Linked DNA regions of Butyricimonas faecihominis. Each later gene encodes a partner of the first gene's protein in a complex. Links are inferred from orthologs where the notes say so. Each region holds a gene or a part of one and is shown in the gene's direction. Other genes may lie near its edges. The genes, in order: pfkA and rny.

Region 1 (3,084 bases):
TGCAACATGGAAGATTATATTGCATAGGAGATATTGTGCATAATAGTTTGGAGGTGGAGCGATTAAAACAACTGGGATTAAGTACGATAGATCATGATGAGTTTGCCCGGTTGAAGGCGTGTCGTGTGTTGTTCCGGGCTCATGGTGAACCACCGAGTTCATACGAACTGGCAAAGAAGAACGGGATTGAGGTGATCGATGCCTCGTGTCCCGTGGTATTGAATTTGCAGAAGAAAATACGAGAGGCATACGAGGAGGTGAGAGCGAGCGGGGGGCAGATCGTGATTTATGGAAAAAGAGGGCATGCCGAGGTGAACGGGTTGGTGGCTCAAACGAATGATGAGGCGCTGATTATCGAGCAAGAGGAAGATTTGAAATCCATTGATTTTTCTCGTCCGGTAATCCTGTTTTCCCAAACAACCAAGAGTTTGGATGGTTTCAAGCGTGTCGTGGAGTTGGTGAAGGAGAATGCGAGGGCCTCCGTGGTAGTAAACGATACAATCTGCCGCAAGGTGGCGAATCGAATCCCGCAGTTGAAAGATTTTGCAGCAAGACATGATGTGATCTTGTTTGTTAGCGGGGAAAAGAGTTCCAACGGGAAGCAACTTTTCGAGGTTTGTCGGGAGGTGAATTCCCGGACTTATTTTGTGCAGGGGGTGAAAGACCTGCGTGATGAGATGTTTGATAAAGCTGTGAGCGTTGGGATCAGTGGAGCTACTTCAACACCGAGGTGGGTGATGGAAGAGATAAAGGAGGGGTTAAAAGCTAAAAACTAAAAGTTAAAAACTAAAAGCTAAAAAAATAAATTATAGAATTGGGGGTATAGAGATTAACATTTTTAATTTCCAATTTTCAATTAAACATTGTTTTTATGGGAAAGATTAAAAAAATAGGAGTTTTAACTTCAGGAGGCGATGCTCCGGGAATGAATGCCGCGATTCGGGCGGTTGTGAGGGCCGCTATTTTTAATGGCTGCGAGGCTTATGGTATTTACGATGGATATGAGGGATTGATTGAGGGAAATATTGTGCGTATGCATTCCCATGACGTGAGTAATATTATTCAACGCGGAGGAACTATTCTGAAAACAGCCCGTAGCGAGGAATTCCGTACGCCGGAGGGACGTACGAAAGCTTACGAGAAGATGCAGGAATTGGGAATTGATGCATTGGTCGTGATTGGTGGGGATGGAACTTTTTCCGGAGCCCGGTTGTTCTGTCAAGAGCATAACGTGCATATTGTCGGGATTCCCGGTACGATAGATAATGATCTTTACGGGACGGATTACACGATTGGATATGACACGGCGGTAAACACTGTGGTGGATGCCGTGGATAAGATCCGGGATACGGCAAGCGCTCATAATCGTTTGTTCTTTATCGAGGTTATGGGACGGGATGCCGGATTTATTGCGTTACGGTCGGCCGTGGCCACGGGGGCCGAGGCTGTTCTGGTTCCGGAAATTGAGACGGATTTGAATGACTTGGATCGTTACCTGGAACATGATTATAAACCTCATAAGTCAAGTGGTATCGTGATCGTGGCAGAAGGTGATAAATCAGGTGGAGCGTATACGATTGCCGATCAGATCGCTAAGAAACATCCCGAATATGATGTGCGAGTAACTGTTCTAGGTCATATCCAAAGAGGAGGATCTCCTTCCGCTTTTGACCGCGTGACGGCTAGTACGTTGGGAGTGGCGGCAGTGGATGCTTTGTTGGATGACCAGACCAGTATCATGGTTGGGATTATGAATAAGGATATTGTTCATGTTCCTTTTAACAAGGCTATTAAGAATTCAAAACCGTTAAATCATAATTTGTTAGATATTACGGAAGTCTTGTCTATTTAAAATCTAAAATTAATTCGTTTGTTGTACGCGGATGTCATTATCCCTCTGGGAGTGGAAAGTTTTTTTACTTATTCGGTACCGGAAGAATATGAACATTCGGTAACGGTAGGTGCGCTCGTGGTCGTTTCATTTGTTAAGAATAAACGTTACACGGGTGTTGTCTATGCGTTGCATACGAATCCGCCTGTCGGATTTGAAACAAAACCGATAGAACGAGTTATCGAGGAAGGATTTGCTCTTTCTGGTTCTCATTTGAAATTTCTATTGTGGCTCAGCGAGTATTACATGACACCACCGGGAGAGGTTATGCGTGCAGCATTACCTGTTTCGATGCGCTTGGAGAGTTACACGAGTTTGAGCTTGGTGAACGGCTGGGAAGAACGGTTGGTAGATGAAAGTGAATTAAGCCGGGAAGAGAAGGAGATCATGGGAGTATTTCGAGAAAGAGGTGAGATATGTATGGCCGAAGTCGAAAAACTCTTGAAGAGAAAGGATGTCTATGTTGCAGTTCGAGCCTTATTGGAAAAAGAAATTATCGGAATCAAGGAGTCGGTAGATGATCTGTTCAAGCCTAAAATTGAACGTTTGGTGAGATGGAAACGAAAGTTCACAAGTGAGGAACTGGACGAGATTCTTGATAGCTTAAAACGGGCGAGGGCTCAATACAAAATGCTGTGTGATTGGGTGTATTATAGCGACGAGCATCGAATCGAGGGGGTGCCTAGAACGGAGTTTATTCAGAAAATCGGTAGTTCAGCCTCAGCCTTGAAAGGATTGTGTGAACGGGGCGTGTTGGAAATTGTTGTGCAGGAAGTCAGCCGTTTAGAGGTATCTAAAGAGGAAGTGGAAAATGTACACGCTTTGTCGGGGGCGCAAGAAAAGGTTTTTGGCGACATTCAAGGGTATTACAAGGAGAAGGATTGTGTCTTGTTGCAGGGCGTAACTTCTTCGGGTAAGACTGAAATATATATTCATCTGATACAAGAGACGCTAAGGCAAGGAAAACAGGTGTTGTACTTGTTGCCGGAAATTGCGTTAACGGTACAGATCGTGAAACGCCTGCGACGGGTCTTCGGGGATCAAGTCGGCGTTTATCATTCGGGCATGGCAGATAGTACCCGGGCGGAGATGTGGCGTAAACAAAATGGTACGAATCCTTATCCCGTGGTGTTGGGTGTGCGGTCATCCGTGTTCTTGCCTTATAAACAATTGGGTTTGGTTATTGTTGACGA
Region 2 (3,240 bases), 2.5 Mb from region 1 along the record:
GGGAAGTTCCGAGGCCAAAAATAGAATAAGCCAACTTGTGCGGGAGATTGATAAATGTATTGCTCTTTTGAATAATTAAATATGAATGATAAACTTACTATTACGCTAAATATAGCCGGTAGGCCCTGCGTTCTGACCATAGAGAGAGAGGAAGAAGAGGAGATCAGAAAAGCTGCACAGCTGATTAATAGTAAGATTGCAAAATATAGGGAAAAGTACGCAACTGCTGATCCCGTTGATTTTCTAGCTGTTACTGCGTTACAATTCACGGTAAAGATGCTGGAGGCTGAAAGGCGAAACGACGTGGAGCCGGTATTGGACGAGGTGAAGAAGATTAATAGCAGGCTCGATGAAGTTGTGAAAGAGTAAAAAAGAAAGAGTTCTTTGAAAAGGAAATAGATATACCCGCATTATTTCGTATTTAACTGGAAAACTCAACACTTAACCAATTAGAGTGAAGCTTAGTTAGCCAAAGACAGGCCTCAACCCTTCGGGGTTCCTTCGGGACGGTGGAAGTTTGAATCTGACGGCAGCTCTACCCGTGTCTAACAGGGGTTTTTTAAAGAAGAAATGATGCGGGTTTTTTGTATAAACAAAAAACACCAAAATATATTATATAACTATAAATTCAAGTTACGAATATGATAACAATAATAATTACCGGTGTTATTGCTCTGATAGTGGGATTCGTTCTCGGATACCTGCTAATCAACATGACCTTGAAATACAGGAGCAAAAACATCATCAAGGAAGCGGAAGCAGAGGCGGAAGTAATTAAAAAAGACAAGATTTTGCAAGCAAAGGAGAAATTCCTGCAGATAAAGGCCGAACACGAAAAACAAGTGAATGCCCGTAATAGCAAAATCCTTCTCGCGGAAAACAAGCTAAAACAAAAAGATGCCGAATTGGCTCGTAAAATGGAAGAATGTCAACGCAAGATCAAAGACGCAGAGACACAACAGGAGACGCTAGAGGCCCAAAAAGAATTACTGGAAAAGAAACACGCCGAACTGGATAAATTCAAAAAACAACAGATCGAGCAACTGGAAGCCATTTCCGGAATGTCTGCCGATCAGGCAAAGGAAAAACTCATCAGTTCTTTGAAAGACGAGGCCGAAACCGAAGCGATGTCATACGTGAACGAGATTATGGAAGAGGCAAAAATGACGGCAAACATGGAGGCGAAAAAGATCGTGGTAAAAACCATCCAGCGGGTGGCCACGGAAACCGCTACCGAAAATGCCGTATCTATATTCCATATTGATTCGGATGAAATCAAGGGACGTATCATCGGACGGGAAGGACGTAACATCCGGGCGCTGGAAGCAGCCACCGGTGTTGAAATCATCGTGGACGACACCCCGGAGGCAATTGTACTTTCCGGATTTGACCCGGTAAGACGCGAAATCGCTCGCCTTTCACTCCACCAATTAGTTACCGACGGACGTATTCACCCGGCACGGATTGAGGAAGTAGTAAACAAGGTGAAAAAACAAATCGAGGAAGAGATCGTCGAGACAGGAAAACGCACCACCATCGACTTGGGTATTCACGGGTTGCACCCGGAATTAATTCGGTTAGTCGGCAAAATGAAATATCGTTCTTCTTACGGGCAGAACTTGTTACAACACGCTCGCGAAACAGCCAACCTCTGTGCCATCATGGCCGCAGAATTGGGCTTGAACGTGAAGAAAGCAAAACGTGCCGGATTATTGCATGATATTGGAAAAGTGCCCGATGACGAGCCGGAATTACCGCACGCAATTCTCGGTATGCGCCTAGCTGAAAAGTACAAGGAAAAACCGGATATTTGCAACGCTATCGGAGCCCACCACGAAGAGATTGAAATGACAACGATGATCGCCCCGATCGTTCAGGCTTGTGACGCCATCTCAGGCGCACGTCCGGGAGCAAGACGGGAAGTGGTTGAGTCATACATCAAGCGCCTGAAAGAGATGGAAGACCTGGCACTTTCTTATAATGGAGTGGTCAAGACCTACGCCATCCAAGCCGGCCGCGAATTGCGGGTAGTCGTTGGTAGTGAAAAGGTATCTGACACGGAAGCAGAGAAGATTTCATACGAGATCGCTAAAAAGATTCAGGATGAAATGACCTATCCCGGTCAGGTGAAAGTCACGGTGATTCGAGAAACACGCGCTATAAATTACGCGAAATAGATAAAAGTCCGGCCATTTTTGCCGGACTTTTAAGTTATAGGTTATAAGTTGCAGGTTACAGGTTTAAAGTCGAAGACTTAACTTGTAACCTGTAACTTTTTAATCCAGCCGGAGCGACAAGATTAAAAACCCCCAAACATTTGTCCGGTATTATTTGTTTTACTAAATTTGGTTGCTCAAAAAGTAAACAGTATATGGAGCCAATAAAATCATCAGAATTAATCACGAACGATGACGGGAGTGTCTTTCACCTCCACCTTCATCCCGAAGATCTGGCAGAACAAGTGATCCTCGTGGGTGACCCTTCCCGAGTAGAAATGATTGCCTCGTATTTCGAGAAAATAGACGTCAGGAAAAGCGATCGGGAGTTCTGTACCATCACCGGATATTACAAGGGACACCGCCTGTCAGTTATCTCTACCGGAATCGGTGCGGATAACATCGACATCGTGATGAATGAACTGGATGCTTTGGCCAATATCAACTTGCACACCAAAGAAATAAACGCGGAAAAGAAAACATTAAATATAGTACGAATCGGGACTTCCGGTTCCGTGCAGGCAGATGTACCCGTACATTCATTCGTGATCTCGGAAATGAGCCTCGGCATAGACGGGGTATTGCGTTTCTACCGGGATAACGAAATGGTATGTGATGCCGCTTTCGAGGAGGCCTTTATCAAGGAGTGTCACTGGACACCCTTAGCAGCCCGCCCGTACGCGGTAAAAGCATCTGACGAACTGGTGGACAAATTACACACGGAAGGCGTTACCGTGAAAGGCGTCACGTTGACAGCAAACGGATTCTACGGGCCACAGGGACGAGTGCTTCGCTTACCGATCGAGATGCCGACAGTGAATGACGAGATTGCCCGTTTCAGATTCGGGAATTACAAGATCGTCAATTACGAGATGGAAAGTGCCGCCATTGCCGGCCTAGCCGCTCTTATGGGCCACCGGGCCACCACGATTTGCCTGATCATTGCCAACCGGGCAACCGGGGATGCCTCGGCCGATTACAAACCGCACATGAAGAAACTTATTGAATATACATTAAATTCTCT

What was found.
Region 2: pfkA (region 1) and rny share a complex: the UniProt entries of both Bacillus subtilis proteins name them as parts of the possible RNA degradosome complex. The link is inferred for Butyricimonas faecihominis from one-to-one orthologs.

The regions. Positions count from the first base shown.
Region 1 is NZ_AP028155.1:55,078-58,161, forward strand. Bases 109-2,861 are described here. They hold pfkA (6-phosphofructokinase), read left to right. Parts: upstream 109-871; coding sequence 872-1,852; downstream 1,853-2,861. Other genes in these bases: R8806_RS00210 (4-hydroxy-3-methylbut-2-enyl diphosphate reductase), read left to right, coding at 109-776; priA (replication restart helicase PriA), read left to right, coding at 1,871-2,861. Outside these bases: more of R8806_RS00210, read left to right, coding at 1-108; more of priA, read left to right, coding at 2,862-3,084. UniProt on the Bacillus subtilis protein: Catalyzes the phosphorylation of D-fructose 6-phosphate to fructose 1,6-bisphosphate by ATP, the first committing step of glycolysis.
Region 2 is NZ_AP028155.1:2,584,552-2,587,791, forward strand. What follows is about bases 1-2,909. They hold rny (ribonuclease Y), read left to right. Parts: upstream 1-641; coding sequence 642-2,177; downstream 2,178-2,909. Other genes in these bases: R8806_RS10700 (hypothetical protein), read left to right, coding at 1-79; R8806_RS10705 (cell division protein ZapA), read left to right, coding at 82-369; R8806_RS10715 (nucleoside phosphorylase), read left to right, coding at 2,372-2,909. Also shown: more of R8806_RS10715, read left to right, coding at 2,910-3,240. UniProt on the Bacillus subtilis protein: Endoribonuclease that initiates mRNA decay. Initiates the decay of all SAM-dependent riboswitches, such as yitJ riboswitch. Involved in processing of the gapA operon mRNA, it cleaves between cggR and gapA.